2 regions of the Paenibacillus sp. P5_B5 genome follow, and region 1 is predicted to be linked to the other one. Evidence: riboswitches for the same ligand, from Rfam matches in the RefSeq annotation. Region 1 holds a riboswitch; the other holds the start of a gene.
The links. A riboswitch is a leader RNA that binds a small molecule or an ion and turns the genes downstream of it on or off. The one in region 1 is predicted to bind FMN.
Positions count from the first base shown of each region.

Region 2: it holds a riboswitch for FMN, as region 1 does, so the genes downstream of both, AC1DOK_RS00390 (DMT family transporter) here and ribD (bifunctional diaminohydroxyphosphoribosylaminopyrimidine deaminase/5-amino-6-(5-phosphoribosylamino)uracil reductase RibD) in region 1, are expected to answer to the same signal.

Region 1 is NZ_JBFULK010000001.1:248,566-256,806, reverse strand. It holds gene scpB (SMC-Scp complex subunit ScpB) at 1-436, opposite strand, end outside; gene AC1DOK_RS01285 (segregation and condensation protein A) at 405-1,181, opposite strand; gene AC1DOK_RS01280 (site-2 protease family protein) at 1,212-1,913, opposite strand; gene ribH (6,7-dimethyl-8-ribityllumazine synthase) at 1,913-2,383, opposite strand; gene AC1DOK_RS01270 (bifunctional 3,4-dihydroxy-2-butanone-4-phosphate synthase/GTP cyclohydrolase II) at 2,473-3,681, opposite strand; gene ribE (riboflavin synthase) at 3,800-4,492, opposite strand; gene ribD (bifunctional diaminohydroxyphosphoribosylaminopyrimidine deaminase/5-amino-6-(5-phosphoribosylamino)uracil reductase RibD) at 4,593-5,711, opposite strand; FMN riboswitch at 5,973-6,219, opposite strand; gene AC1DOK_RS01255 (right-handed parallel beta-helix repeat-containing protein) at 6,346-7,665, opposite strand; gene AC1DOK_RS01250 (SDR family oxidoreductase) at 7,669-8,241, opposite strand, start outside.
Region 2 is NZ_JBFULK010000001.1:68,843-77,083, forward strand. It holds gene AC1DOK_RS00375 (ABC transporter permease) at 1-753, opposite strand, end outside; gene AC1DOK_RS00380 (ABC transporter ATP-binding protein) at 750-1,733, opposite strand; gene AC1DOK_RS00385 (hypothetical protein) at 1,890-2,045, opposite strand; FMN riboswitch at 2,184-2,348, shown strand; gene AC1DOK_RS00390 (DMT family transporter) at 2,484-3,422, shown strand; gene AC1DOK_RS00395 (manganese-dependent inorganic pyrophosphatase) at 3,566-4,498, shown strand; gene AC1DOK_RS00400 (hypothetical protein) at 4,709-5,512, shown strand; gene AC1DOK_RS00405 (DUF441 domain-containing protein) at 6,067-6,525, opposite strand; gene AC1DOK_RS00410 (DUF1806 family protein) at 6,659-6,982, shown strand; gene AC1DOK_RS00415 (PIG-L family deacetylase) at 6,986-7,702, shown strand; gene AC1DOK_RS00420 (BadF/BadG/BcrA/BcrD ATPase family protein) at 7,868-8,241, shown strand, end outside.

The DNA.
Region 1 (8,241 bases):
GAATCGGTCTACCAACCGCTTCAGCACGACCAATTTCCTTAATCAGATCTTTACCCACTAGTGTCTGCAAAGCACGTTCAGACTTTACTCCGCGTATTTCTTCAATGTCAATCCGAGTTAGTGGCTGCTTGTACGCAATAATTGATAATGTCTCTAGAGCTGCTTGAGACAATGTAGACCTAGTAGGAGAATGGGCAAGCTTCTCAAAAATAGGGGCATGTGCTGGTAATGTCGTCAATTGATAGGCTCCTGCGACTTCAACAATTTGAACCCCTCGACGACCTTGCAATAACTCCTTTTTGAGATCTAGAACGAGCTCTGATGCCAAATGTACATCAATCTCAAGTACCTCTGCAATGGCTTTGGCATCGAGGCCTTCATCTCCGCTAACGAATAACATCCCTTCAATAGCTGACTTCATTTCCCGTAATTTCAACCGCGTATCCCTCCCCTCGCGTCATAATTACGATTTCGTCAAATGTCTGGAATTGATAACATATAACGACATTCCGTTTCATTAACTCTAACAAGGCTAAGAAAGTAACAACAATCTCTTCCCGTGTTAACTCATAATCAAATAGCTTGGAAAAAAGCAGCTTACTACTTTCTTCTAGCTTCGCTATAATTTCAGTCATCCTATCCTTAACAGATATCTCATCGCGACGAATTCTAGCAACGCTAGTTCGCCTCGTCAATCTTCGAAGTGATCGTTGAAAAGCAAGTAATAAATCATTAACATCCAGTCCTTGAACAGGATTCTCTTGCTTACGAGGTAAGAAAGGAGCTAAATCCTCAGGTTCTCTTGTGAAAACTAGGCTACGTTCAACCTCTTTTTCTCGAAGAACATCTGCAATAGACTTGTATTTTCGATACTCGAGCAACTTCTGAACAAGCTCCATCCGAGGATCGAGTTCTTCATCATATAAACCTTCTTCAATCTCAATAACAGGAGGTTTAGGTAATAGCATTTTACTTTTGATAGAGAGCAGAGTGGCCGCCATAACAAGAAATTCACTTGCTACATCAAGCTCAAGCTCGTGCATAGCTTGTACATATTCTAGGTATTGATCCGTAATTTCTTTTATCGGAATATTGTAGATATCAACCTCAGATTTATCAATAAGATGAAGCAATAGATCAAGGGGTCCTTCAAATACATCTAGCTTATATTGTACTTTCATTGAAGTCCCCCCCTCCTATTTTCTTGAAAATTAAATTCCAACTATAATCGATATCCATCGTTCTAGAATAACATAAATTTGGCCTAGGAGCCAACGTCCAAGTGGAACCACCATAAGAAAAATCACGAAGCATAAACCGATTATTTCCCATAGAGAAAAACGCCGACCTATACCTGATTTCTCCTGCCCAGCGGCATTCTCATTCGCACGATTAATAGAGTTATAAGGTTCAAGGCCTAAGAAAGAGCGAAGTGCATACCATCCCCCTAGTGGGTATAGCGGAATCAAGTGAAGGAAAGCATACATTAAGTTCACAATCATACTAAATTGCACGAATTGAGACCAGAACTGCCCCATCGTAGAGACATCGATACCACTCGTCAGGATCATGCGATGAATAAACCAGAACAACACACCTATCAGTAAATTCGCTAGTGCTGGAGCAAGCCAAACAATAACTGAACTTAATCGCGAAGATTTCTTGAATCTCCGCGGATCTATCGGCATTGATTTAGTAAAGCCATAAGGACCGAACAAGACCATTGCCAGCCCCAAAGGAGTGATATGTACAGCAGGATTGAAAGACAATCTCCCTTGTTCACGAGCTGTTCGATCACCTAGCAGGCTTGTTGTGTACGCGGACACGCTGTTATACAGAGTGGACGCCAGTAGAAATGCGAGCACTCTGTACAGTAACGTATCTAATTGTAAATAAGATGCGATTTCTATCATTATGATGAGAATTGTTTGCTTAGGTTAGCCATCTCAATCGCTGTTGTTGCAGCTTCCCAGCCCTTATTACCAGCTTTAGTACCAGCACGTTCGATCGCTTGCTCAATCGAATCAACAGTCAATACTCCGAAAATGGTAGGTACACCCGATTGTAAAGAAATAGCAGCCACTCCTTTAGTAACTTCATTCGATACATATTCAAAATGTGGTGTAGACCCACGAATAACCGCTCCTAGGGTAATAACAGCATCATATTTATTGCTTGTGGCCATCTTATTCGCAATGAATGGAATTTCGAATGCTCCTGGTACCCAAGCTACTTCCACTTCATCATCTTGCACGCCATGACGTTTAAGTGCATCAAGCGCTCCTGATAATAGCTTACCTGTAATAAATTCGTTAAACCGACCAGCAACGATTCCATATTTTAATCCACTTGATACTAAATGACCTTCATACATTTTTGGCATAATCGAAACACTCCTTCTGCTGTCTTTTGTTGAGAATGATAGTTCTTGTTACAATGATAGGGTATATTAGACATGTTTTTGTTAAAACATTAATCCTCAAATTGAAGCATATGTCCAAGCTTGCTTTTTTTGGTGCGCAAGTAACGTTCATTATTATCATTCTCTTGCATTTGGATAGGAACCCGTTCAACTACTTCGAGTCCATAGCCTTCAAGCCCTTTGATTTTGCGAGGGTTATTCGTTAACAATCGTATTTTACGTACACCAAGGTCTTTGAGAATTTGTGCCCCGATTCCGTAATTGCGTAGATCGGGAGCAAACCCAAGTTTTAAATTCGCTTCAACTGTATCTAATCCCTGCTCTTGCAATACATAAGCTTTCAATTTATTAATTAAGCCAATCCCTCGGCCTTCTTGTCTCATATATAAGAGAATTCCACAGCCTTCTTCTTCGATCTGTTGCAGTGCTGCTTCAAGCTGCGGACCACAGTCACATCGATGGGAATGAAATACATCTCCAGTTAAACATTCTGAATGTACACGGACAAGAGTGGGTATATTCGGATCAATCGTACCCTTCACAAGCGCGATGTGTTCTTGTTTATCCACTCGGTTCGAGTATACGCTCGCTTTAAATTCACCAAAATCAGTTGGAAGCTTAATTTCGGCTTCGCGCTGCACCAAGTTTTCCTTGAGGTTACGATACTGAATTAAGGCTTGAATGGTAATGATCTTCAGCTCATGCTTATCCGCAATTTTCATCAAATCAGGTACGCGTGCCATTGTACCATCCTCTTTGATCACTTCGCAAATAACACCCGCAGGATATGACCCACACATTCTTGCTAAATCAACTGCAGCTTCAGTATGACCAGCTCGGCGTAGCACGCCACCCTTCTTAGCAATGAGCGGGAATATATGCCCTGGCCGGCGGTAGTGTGATGACTTCGCCCTAGATGAAGTAATCGATTGAATCGTATGTGAACGTTCAAAAGCCGAAATACCTGTCGTTGTTTCTACATGGTCAATTGAAACCGTAAATGCCGTTTGATGATTATCCGTATTACGAGCAACCATAGGTGCTAAGTCTAGTTCCTGTGCACGCTCCTCAGTTATTGGCAAGCATACAAGACCACGACCCTCTCTGATCATAAAGTTAATGACCTCTGGAGTCGCTTTCTCCGCAAGCGCAATAAAATCCCCTTCGTTCTCACGATCCTCATCATCTACAACGATAACAACCTTACCTAACATTAGATCATAAATGGCATCTTCTATTGAATCGAATTTCTCTTTCATCTTGATAAACCCCTCCTATAGGTGATGTGGATATCTTGTTGAGTAAGCTGCGTGGACGGATTGTCCTTACGATCGCTATGCAACGCATATGGTCCTATCAATAGCTGCACAGACCAATTTACATAAATCCATTATCGACTAAGAAGCTTTCTGTTAATGAACTCATGCGTCCACTCTCTGCAGTTTTACTACTGTTCCTGGGATTTCCTATTCCGTTCAACTGCCCAAATAGCAGTCTTTCAATATATTTCCCAAGAATATCGCACTCAACATTTATTGTATCTCCTGGCTTCTTAAAATGAAGAACAGTTTCAGCAAGAGTGTGAGGAATTATGGATACAATGAACTCTTCATCTAATACATCTACAATTGTAAGTGAAATTCCATCCACTGTTATCGAACCACCACGCATCATATATTTCATGTGATCGGTGTGCTCGGGCTTGAAATGGAACACAACTGCATTCTCTTCAACCATACGAGATTTTAGCTTTGCAGTGCAATCCACATGCCCTTGTACGATATGTCCTCCAAATCGCCCACCAGCTAACATTGCTCGCTCCAAGTTAACAGGCATCCCAGCTCTTAGCTCACTTAAATTCGTTTTGCGATACGTCTCGGGCATGACATCGACTGTAAATGTAGTTGTCTCAAAAGCAGTTACGGTTAGGCAGACCCCGTTAACAGCTATGGAGTCACCTAGCTTTACATCGTTCAGAATCGTTCGTGCTGAAATGGTAAGCAGCATCGCCTGACCACTTCTACTTACGCGATTCATTGTGCCTACTTCTTCAATAATACCTGTGAACATCTGACACCTCCTTTCAATGAAATAGAAAAGCGTAGTATTGGCCAATATCGTGCAAAAACCCAGCCGTTTACGTTGCCATAGATTATGGATAATCTAAAGGTTAATCTAAAGCAGCCTTATATCTAGGATAACCAATTAGGCAAATATCGCTGCCAAATTGCTCAACACGCAAGCGATCCAGTTCAATCGCATCAGACATTCGTTCAAAACCTTCAAAAGCGAAGTTCGACGGGGCGCTCGAGCCGCCCCCAATAATCTTAGGCGCGTAGAACAGCGCCATCTTGTCAATCAGGCGCCGCTCGAGCATGGCGCCTGCAAGACCTCCGCCTCCTTCTAGCAGAATGGAGGCGATGTCTCGCTTGCCCAGCTCGCTGAGGGCAAGCGGTAGATCTACGTGCGGGCCATCGCCGCACGTTAGCACCTCAACGCCGAGCGCTTCAAGCTCGGCGCGGCACGTGGCTGACGATCCTGTGGTCGTCAGCACGATGGTGCGCTGCTGGGCCGTGCCTTGCAGCGCGCGAGCTGACGGCGGGACGCGCAGCGCGCCGTCTACGATGATCCGTACCGGTTGCAGAGCCGGTACGGATAGCCTTGTGCTCAGCTGCGGATCGTCAGCGAGCACAGTTTCTGCGCCAGCCATAATGCCTACATGCTGATGCCTCAGCATGTGGACATAGGCGCGCGAAGCTTCTCCGGTGATCCACTTGGAATCACCTGTTTTGGAAGCGATATGACCATCCAGTGTCGAAGCAAGCTTTAGTGTTACCCATGGCATACCTGTAACGATAAACTTGTTAAATACCTCGTTCATCGCTATGGCTTCTTCCTCCAGAATGCCTACATCAACTTGAATCCCTGCATCAAGCAGCTTCTTTATTCCTGAACCTGCTACTAAAGGGTTAGGATCTAGTGCTCCAACGACAACTCGTTTGACTTTCTGATTGATAAGTCTATCGCTACAAGGTGGTGTCTTACCGTAATGTGAACATGGCTCAAGCGTGACATAGGCTATACATCCTTCTGCTTTATTTCCTGCCATATGTAATGCATTCACCTCTGCATGTGCTTCCCCTCTTTGTAGATGGGCACCCATACCAATAATTCGGCCATCCTTCACTAACACGCACCCAACGACAGGATTGATCCCTGTTTGCCCCGTAGCGCTCTTAGCCAAATCTAGCGCAAGTCGCATATAGTACGTATCGCTGAGTAACTCCATTCATCACACCTCCTGATCATCAAGAAGCAGCTTTCCCATCTGTTTCGTTGAACACAAATAAACCCCGTCCATATAGGAACGGGGCTTTGAGAAAATGTCAAGTGCAATGAGGCGACCATGAATCACAAAATAACATCATGAAGATGAGTAGATTTAACTTGTCATGACCTTATAGGTATGACAAATAAAACCACCTTTGTTACTTTATGAGCATGTGAATAAAAGAACAACTTAAATTAAAAGTTGCTTTCCGTCTATGCAGCTCTCCTTCTCCCATCCAGACTATACTGTCGGTTCTGGTCTTGCACCAGATCAGCCATGGAGAATACAAAAATCTCGCGTTCTCCACAGGTCACGGACTTAGCTTAGAAAAAAACAACCCTGATTTTTAGAGTGTTGTTTCCACTGTCATAAAGTTAATTGATTCGTTCTTTATAACATAGAAAGTAAAAAATACTTTCTAGGCATCACCGTCGGTCGGGAATTTCACCCTGCCCCGAAGGATTGTATGAAATTAGTAATGCAGAATTAATTCATAAGGGGGCAATACCACCCGTATGAATTTAATTCGTTGACTGCATATTATCATTTTGCTATTTAAATAGCAAGGTAGTAACTCACCCGTGTTACGGTATTATTGAATCTCTCGAAATAAGTTATTCCCGATCATTTTGTTCGTTTGAAGTCTGGAATCGTTAACCAAAACACCCTTTTGCCAACCGATAAATGTGTTTTTTGAGACCGTCACACCATTAGAATTTTGGATGGAAAATAAGCCGTACTCCGAGGGGAGATTACCTTCTACAAGCTCAATGGTATTATCTTTGATGGAAATTTGATTGCAGCCTGATGATATATATATACCTATTACTTCGGCACGAATGATATTGTTTGAAATGATAGAATCCTGTGCATTCCACATATAGATTCCCACACCTAAATGATCGGAGAATCCTGCAACCGGACTGTTTGTATCTTTCGCAATATTCTCGATAATATTGTCTGTAATCGTTATGTCAGTGCTCTTCTTACCCGATGGTGGAAAAATCTCAAGCATCTTCATTCTATTATTGTGTATTGTTACATCTCGAGCACTTGAAATACGCATTTGACCGAATTCTGAACTTTCAATATGTATACCACTAAGATTCCACAATAAAGCATCTTGAAAGCGTGAGTTCCTGACAATAATTCCTGCCGATCTGTTCGAAGAAGCTGCATCCAGTCTAGTAAATGTGCAGTTTATAACCGTAACTCGCTTGACTAGGGGTTTCTCTGGCTCGATATCAAGCGAACCGGTTCCTGTACTATCTGTGATCTTAACATCGTAGCCATGAACAACCGCAATATCCTGACGACCAATGGACTCAAATGTAGATGCTTCAATGTTCACATACTGTGGAACAATTTTTAATTGTCCATCCTCCGTGATCCGGATGCCATCCCCACACATATTCTGAAAATGAACACGCTTGATCAAGACTTCTTTGCTACCGCCTTGTACATCAATGCCATGCATTTGAACATCACGCAGACCTATCATATCAGCTGATCCATCGATTGTTAGATCAGAAATAACAACATTTTTAGCTGGTACATCTCCTCCAGTGATGAGAACCATACTCCATACCTTACTATCAGAAGGCAGCTTTAACACAGTTGCCGCTCCTTCACCAATAAGATGAATCCCTGATTTTATGACAATATCTCGGACGATATAAGTACCAGCAGGTACTCGGATTTCTCCACCGTTTGGCAAGCTGTTTATTGCGTTCTGAAATGCGGTACTACTGTTAGTGGCACCATTACCACTGGCACCAAAGCTAGCAACATTAACGATATCGAGCGACTTCATAATGGATTGATCTCGTAATGAATAATAATAGAAAAGACTTGCAACCAAGATAAGACAGCAGCAAACTGCAACGATGATAAGTTTGGTCCGACGGATCATAACCTAGAACGAATGCAAAGCGTGAGAGTTAATGGCAGAAACTTGAGTTTTATTAAGATAAAGATACCATTCTAGTACTTTTTTCAAACCTTGCTCAAAATTAATTTGAGGTTGATAGTCCAAATAAGTTTGGGCTAGCTGAATGTCCGCCAAGCTATGTCGTATATCACCATTTTTAGCTTCTATATAAATGGGATTTACATTCTCACCTAACAACCGACACAATTTATTAAACAACTGGTTTAACGACACTTGTTCACTGCATGCAATATTAAACACTTTACCGCTGGACTCTGCTCCTGCATAGCAAGCTTTGAGATTCGCTTGAACAACATTATCAATGTATGTAAAATCTCGTGTTTGTTCTCCATCGCCATATATTTCTGGAGACTCATGGTTAAGTAGCTTGGAAATAAACTTAGGAATGACTGCAGCATATTGCGAATTTGGATCCTGCTTAGGTCCAAAAACATTAAAATAACGTAAACATATCGTCTGTAATCCATAAACACTATGAAAAACTGACGCATACGATTCCATTGCCAATTTGGAAGCAGCATATGGCGAAACAAGCAA
Region 2 (8,241 bases), 180 kb from region 1:
ACCTAATCCAATAAGCACAACGAGCCATATGAGTTGAATCGTAATTCCCATTAAAGCTTCTTCACTCGGAATATGTCCTGTATAGACGCGAAATGGAAAATCTGCAGTCCATCTGAATGGTAGTATACTGAGGATATTTTGCAGCCAAATCGGCATGAGAGGAATCGGAATGGTCATACCTGCGCAGAATTCACCGAACACCCCAAATAGGAGTAATGAGCCCATAGGTGACATCGTAACGAACACTGAGATGTACAGGAGCATGGAAATAGAAACTAGAATAAATAATCCTAGCAAGAGAGTTATAGCAAATAGAACGAATGTCGTAATATCAGTTGGAAGTGCAAAACGATATGGCTCTGGTAAAAAGAAGGCTACGATAAGAATCGGAAAACTTCGAAGTAAGGCGCTTGCGATACGCTGAGCAAGCAGCTTGGCGTACCATAAACCATAGATGTCACTTGGTCTGCACAGCTCGTAAGCAATATTACCCGTTGTGATTAATTGAAATAACTCATTATCTCTGAACCATAACATGACGAAGGAAAGGAAGGATTGCTGAAGCCAAATATAGGTTACTAGTTGAGATAGAGAGATGGGTGCATGATCTAAGGACTGCGTATAGAAAGCCTCGTAGATCATGATAATCATAAAGCCCCAGAAGAATTGGGTAGCCACGCCAGCCATAGCAGCAGCACGATATTGTAGACCTGTACTCATGCGAAGCTTGAATATCGATAGATAAGCTCTCATGATATTTGGTACTCTTTATATAATTGAATGATAATGTCTTCGATTGGCTGGGCATCGATCGTAACATCGAGGAGCTCGACTTGATTTGACAATCTAGTAAGTACTTCGGATATTCTGATTTGTCCAGTGTCAACCTGCAGTACGGCCCGTTCTGAAGACCATGAGGTGATCGAAACACCAGGGATGTACAATGGTTTATGATGATTCTCAAGGTAATCAATTGCAATTGTTTTATGTGATCCAAATTGATTTCGCAGCGTTTGAAGATTACCGTCATAAAGTAAGCTGCCCTTACCGATCATAATGATTCGCTGAGCTAAGGCTTCGATATCATTCATATCGTGTGTCGTTAGAATAACAGTTACGCCCTTCTCCTTATTAATGGTCCGTACGAAATCTCGAACTGCTATTTTGGATACGGCATCAAGACCAATGGTTGGTTCGTCGAGAAACAGAATTTTGGGACTATGCAAGAGAGAGGCGGCTATTTCTGATCGCATGCGTTGTCCGAGGCTAAGCTGACGGACAGGTGTGTGAATGATTTCTTGGAGATCTAGTGTTTCGATTAATAAACTTAGCGTTTTGCGATATTCATTCTGAGGGACATTGTAAATATCACGCAGCAGCTCGAATGAGTCAATGACTGGCACATCCCACCACAGCTGAGAACGTTGTCCGAATACAACTCCGATATGCTTCACGTACTCGGTTCGGTTGTTCCAAGGCGTGTATCCCATAACGGTACATTCACCTTGATCTGGCACGAGGATCCCACTCATCACCTTAATGGTTGTGGATTTACCAGCACCGTTCGGACCAATATAGCCGACGATTTCACCTGGCTCAATTGAGAAGGAAATATCTCGAAGTGCTTCTACTTGCGTAAACGCTGGGCGAATGAGCGCTTTAACCGCATTTGTAAATCCTGAGGACCTTTTCGCCACTTTAAAAGATTTGCTTATACCACTGAGCTTAATCACAAATGGTTTCCTCCAATTCAGTTTTGATAGACAGGAGGATAATATTACCATTGGGTGATAGGCATGTCAACAAGAAATGATAGTGCATTTCCCATGATCAATAAATCAGCATGTGGTAATAACAATATCTTAATCACATTACAAAGATGCAAGCATCTAATAAAAGTTGGTTAGTGCTCGAGCATACTCTTGATTCCAGTAGTTATCTCCAGTCGTTGCTTCCATCCAATTATTCTTAACGACAACTTTATATAATTGCTGTATGTTGAAATTATGTTCTTCTAGAAGGTGATGTAGTGGTTTCACACTCATATTTACTTGATCACCCCTTCATATAAAATTGATAATTCAATATTATTATACTTTAATAATTTCGGAATTAAAGCGTTGTATTCTATGTGAAACTCGCTATAATGATAGAATATAAGAATACAAAATAAAGGTTTGAATTAGGATCTTCAGGGTAGGGTGAAATTCCCAATCGGCGGTAAAGTACTGTAAAGTGCAAGCCCGCGACTCTCTTATGGACGTATGCAGTAATGCTGCTTATTCATTAGAGACTGACTTGGTGTAACTCCAAGGCCGACGGTATAGTCCGGATGGAAGAAGATCGCAAACAAGCTTTTTATACAGAGTTATGCATAAAACAGCTCAGATGCGCTAATAGTCATGAAATAATCCACAAGATGGATTATTAGGTATGTCTTCTTCAATTTAATAAGATCCTATATTCAACAACCTCGGAGGTTATTGGATATGGTGAAAACAACGCAATCAACTTTACAAATGGATAACGGGAATCGTGTAAGTAAAAGCGGCATTTGGTTTGTTATGTTTGCTGCTGCCTTATGGGGACTTGGCCCTTTATTCCGGATTATGGCCCTCGATTATATCACATCAACTCAAATTGTATTTATTGAGCACTTGTTACTACTTGTGTATTCAGTTCCAGTGTTATGGCTGCATCGCAAAGAATTAAAAGGTTGTAACTTACGAGATGTTGGAGCGCTGCTGTTCTTGTCTTGGGGCGGTTCTGTAATCGCAACAATTATGTTCACGGAAGCATTCGCAGTCGGGAATATGAATGCTGTACTTCTCTTGCAGAAACTACAGCCGGTGTTTGCAATCATATTAGCTAGGTTCATCCTCAAAGAATTGCTTCCCAAAGGTTTCTTATGGTTCATTCTACTTGCGATTGCAGGTACATATTTGCTTACCTTCGGTTGGAGCATCCCAATAGGAAATGTAAATGACGTATTGGGTACGAGTAGCTTACTTGCCTTAGGTGCCGCCTTCTTATGGGGTGGATCGACAGTGATGGGTAGATTACTCTTAAATAAAATGTCGTATGGGACGGTAACGTCACTGCGCTTCTTGTTAGCTGTTCCACTTCTCAGTACCTTAATACTGGTGGAAGCACCAAGCTGGAGTGTCCCATCATCCGCATGGGGAACGATCACAATCAATATTATGCTCCAAGCATTTATTCCAGGGTTACTTAGTATCATTCTATACTATCGTGGTTTATCGACGACCAAAGCATCTTACGCGACATTTGCAGAACTATCGTTCCCGATGGTGGGGGTAATAGTGAACTGGTTTGCATTTGGTCAGCTTATTACGGTAGCTCAAATATTCGGTTTCATTCTGATTTGGGTCGCATTGTATTTCATCTCAAGGCAGAACTAAGGACCTTTCACGAATCATTAATTTCATAAATAACCATATGCCGTGTATAATCGATTAGGATATATACGGCTTTCTTCTTGATCGAAGACATCGTTCTAAGGTATACTTTTCATGCTAAATAAAGAAGACTAAGGAGTAATACTATGGATAAAATTCTAATTTTCGGGCATAAAAATCCTGACACAGATTCCATCTGTTCTGCTATGGCGTATGCTAATTTAAAAACGAGCTTAGGTTTCAATGTTGAGCCTATCCGTTTAGGTACGGTTAATGGTGAAACACAGTATGCACTTAACTATTTCGGAGTAGATGCACCGCGCCTTACTGAAACAGTAGCGAATGAAGCTAAAGGTGTGATTTTGGTCGATCACAATGAGCGCCAACAAAGTGCTTCTGACATCGATCAGGTTCAAATCCTAGAAGTAATTGATCATCACAGAATAGCTAATTTTGAAACAAGTGCACCTTTGTACTACCGTGCAGAGCCAGTTGGTTGTACGGCGACGATTCTTAATAAGTTGTATAAGGAGAATGGGGTAACGGTTCCTAAAACAATCGCGGGCTTAATGCTATCTGCCATTATCTCAGACTCGCTTTTATTTAAATCGCCAACCTGCACAGAGCAGGATGTTGCTGCAGCACGCGAATTAGCAGAAATCGCTGGCGTATCTGCTGATGAGTATGGACTGAACATGCTTAAAGCAGGTGCTGATTTAAGTGATAAAACGATAGCTCAGCTCATCTCTCTTGACGCGAAGGAATTCCAAATGGGCACAGCTAAGGTTGAAATTGCTCAAGTAAACGCAGTTGATATTAATGATGTTCTCTCTCAACAAGCAGAGTTAGAAGCAGCTATCGCCCAAATTATTGCGGATAAAGGCCTAGATCTATTCGTATTCGTTGTGACGGATATTCTGAATAACGATTCTGTTGCTTTAGTACTTGGACCGGTAAATCATGCTGTTGAGAAAGCATATAATGTTTCACTCGTTGACAACAAAGCGGTTCTTAAAGGTGTTGTATCACGTAAATCACAAATCGTTCCCGTATTAACGGATATTTTTAACACATTGTAAATGAATCAAAATATCTATTTAGATCAGTTATGAAATTGATTCAAATGTCATTTAAATTGAAGGATGCCTTTCGCAGGGCATCCTTTTTTTGATGTTTGTACATCAATGATTACTGCAAAGAGGCATACATCACATCACTACAATGTTTAGTTCATGATTTGAATGTGCTACAATGTTAACAATCACATATATAAGCGAGGCTAGTTAACTATGAATGAAAAGATGGATCGCATACGATCACTAGAAATACTCGGTGTATCGGAGAATGCTTCAGATGAAGAAATTGAGCGTAGATATTCACTTTTACTCAAAAAGTATCGTGCTATGGAGAAGAAGCTTCAAGAAGACCCTGCATTTGTTTCAGATGAACCAATGGTTACGATTGACGAGCTTAATGAAGCTTATCGTATCATAAAGGGAATTGAGAAAGTGGAGATGGCCCCTGTTAAGGTGGGCTGGAATAAAGAATGGTTTGCTCATTTCTTTCATTACTATAAGGTTCATGTTATTGTCGGCATTGTGATTCTAGCAATCATTGGGTTCTCGATAAAAGGTGCGGTTGATCGTCAACAAATTAGAGCTCAGGAAGCATTATTGCCTAAGCCAGACCTAGAAGTACTATTCGTTGGTAACTATGCTTCCAATGAAATACCGAAGATTGAAGAAATATTATTGAAGCAATTCCCTGAATGGAAACGAATTAAAGTAGATATTATTTATCGTCCCCTAGAAGGTCAGGTTGATCCTGCATATATACAAAAAAGTATGCTTGATCTCATGACTAAGAAGGGCGATGTTTATATTATGGACAAGATGAATTATGACCAACTTATCGAGCAAGAATTGTTCGAAGATCCAAGTACAATAACCGGTAAAGAAGATTTATCCAAGAGTCCATTGTGGACAGACATACCGATGATGGGATCAAAAGATAAGTTAGTTAGTATATCCAAGGAAGTTCAGCACAAAGAAAACGCGATTGAGTTTATTGAGAAGCTACAGCCAAGTAAATAGTCTCCGTTCATATACAGAATAACAAGCTTGCCCAGATATTGTTGAGGGGTAAGCTTGTTTTATTTTTATATAAGAAAGTATTAGTTTCTTCTTGTTGCATACAAAAAAACGTTCCCTATAACGCGGCTCAGACAGAGCATTTACAGAAAACGTTTTATTAGTTTTGGTTTCTTGACCAACTCTTTACGGCTAAAACAACGAAAGCCCTACCTCTCAATCGTTCTTACGGTTCCTAGACCGTGCCAGTTCTGAATTTAGCTAACATAAAATCGATACTACTTTGGGATTTGATCGTTTTTATTACCAAGAGAGTAAATGAATCGCGGGTTAACACCGGATTAGGATAACTTACAATAGAGGAAAGAATAAAGGGGAGATGCCTTACTAAGTGATTCATGATCACTTTGGGAAACGCGCCTTCCAAGAGACGGCGAGATCCGTTTCCTCTTACTGGGGTGTTATGTGGATTCATTTTGAAAACCTAATTAATAATTATACATGATAAACACTGAAAAGTAAAGAGGTATCTTGTAATTTTCATTACTAGGGATTGATTATTTTCCAATCCCTAGTAGTAATGATAATATTCCTGCAGCAATTAATGGACCAACAGCTACGCCGCGGAATAAGGCAACTCCGATCAAGGTGCCAATCAATAATCCGGAAATAATAGTTGGCTCGCTGGACATGAGTGATACTCCACGTCCGCCCAAATAAGACACGAGTACACCTACACCAATTGCAAGCAGTGATTTCCAATGAACGAATGATTGGAGTACGCTTTGTAATGATATTTTACCGCTTGCAATCGGGGTCATGACACCAATTGTTAGAATTACGATACCCACTGTTACACCATATTTTTCGAACCAAGGAAATGCTTGCTGAAAATTGGTTACTCGCATAAACAATAAGATAATCATTGCAATGGATACGGTCATATTGTTACTGACAACACCTAATCCTGCAAAAAGTAATAGAAGTAGTGCACTTGCATCAACATTAGACAACATTTGGTTTGCTCCTTGTGTATGTGTTAGGTCTACTTGATATTAAGTATGCACATGAATTGAATAGTTGAAAATGAAATTTGTTATTATTATGCTATAATTTATGTATCTCATAACGAAAGAGGAGACGAAGGAATTGCAAAGTATCGACAGAACAATAGTCAAACAGGCCCTTCAAACTTATGAAAATCAGAAGGCGTTCATACATGCAGAGGTAATACCAGGAGGATTTCTGAGGAATATCTCTGTTCACATTATTCAAACCTACATAGCGGGTGTTGGTCCTTACCGGATTGCTCTACGTATGGAAGATGAGGGCTGGATTCGAATGGAAGGTCTGACGGACTTTGAAATTGATGGTCAAGGCAGACTACTGCTTGCGGGACATGATGATCAAGGGCGGATCATGACAGTACTTGAGCTAAGCTTATCTCCATTTCTTTTTGGGAAAGGGGAATAGATGATGGGAAATCGTAAAATATTGCTCGTTCTTGCCCATCCCGATGATGAGTCATTTATTTGTGGGGGGACACTCGCGAAGTATGCCGCAGAAGGTGCTGATATCACACTTATATGCGCAACAAAGGGCGAGATGGGGCGCCGAGTAGGCATTCCTCCAAGTGTGACAAGGGAAACGATGTATAAGGTCAGAGAACAAGAGCTAGAGGAAGCTTGTCGTGCTGTTGTAATATCGGAGCTTCGTTATATGGGATTGATCGACAAAATGGTTGAATTTGCAGACGAGGAATCCATGATCGAACGAATTGCGGTTATCATGAAAGAATTGCGACCAGATGTTGTGTTAACCTTCCATGAGAAGTATGGTGGGCATCCCGATCATTGTGCGATTGGCAAGTATTGTACGGCAGCGTATAAGCGTGTGAACAAGTTGCCGCATATATCGGGTAAGCAGCCTTACTTATATTTTATTTCGTATGGGAATACGCTGAAGAACAATGCGGAGAAATTTGGGCTTAAGCCGAATCAGATTACGTCAATTGATATAAGTGGTTATCTGAAGCAGAAGCTTATGGCATATCGTGCACATCGTTCCCAATCGGAGATTGAGAAGTGGGTATGGTTGTCTGATGACGAGGCTGTACGGAAGCTTGGAAATGTTGAATATTTTATGCAGGGTGATGGCATAGTCAGGAATAACTCGCATGATTTGTTCATGTAGTTGAATAATCATATATTAGAATGAAGAGTGATTGTTAATGAGCAATCACTCTTCACTTTTTGTATGGAACATCGTTTTGTAAGCAGGATTCGAAATATTCATTAAAGAATTAATTGTTATCTGAATTGAATCAATTTCATATTTATTCATGAAGGTGGTGAATATGTGGCTTATTGCTTAAGTGTCGACGGAGGAGGAACGAAGCTTGCATGTGTCCTGTTTGACGAGCAATATAATCTTTTGGCCTACGGCCAAGGACGAGCCATCAATTACGTAAAACATGAGGATATAGTGGGGACTATACGCTCCTGTATAGGGGAATGTCTAGCCAATCACAATGTGAAAGAATTAGCATGTGTGTATATTTCGATGCCAGCATCAGCTGAGCTTTTCACTGAGTTATTGCGTGAGAGAGTTACAGTTCATAACATAATTTATTTGAACGAAGGATTGATGAGTTTACTAGCTGGTTTGCAGTGTAAGCAAGGAATTGTTGCACTTGCAGGTACTGGATCAGGCTTATTTCATGTGAATGGCGA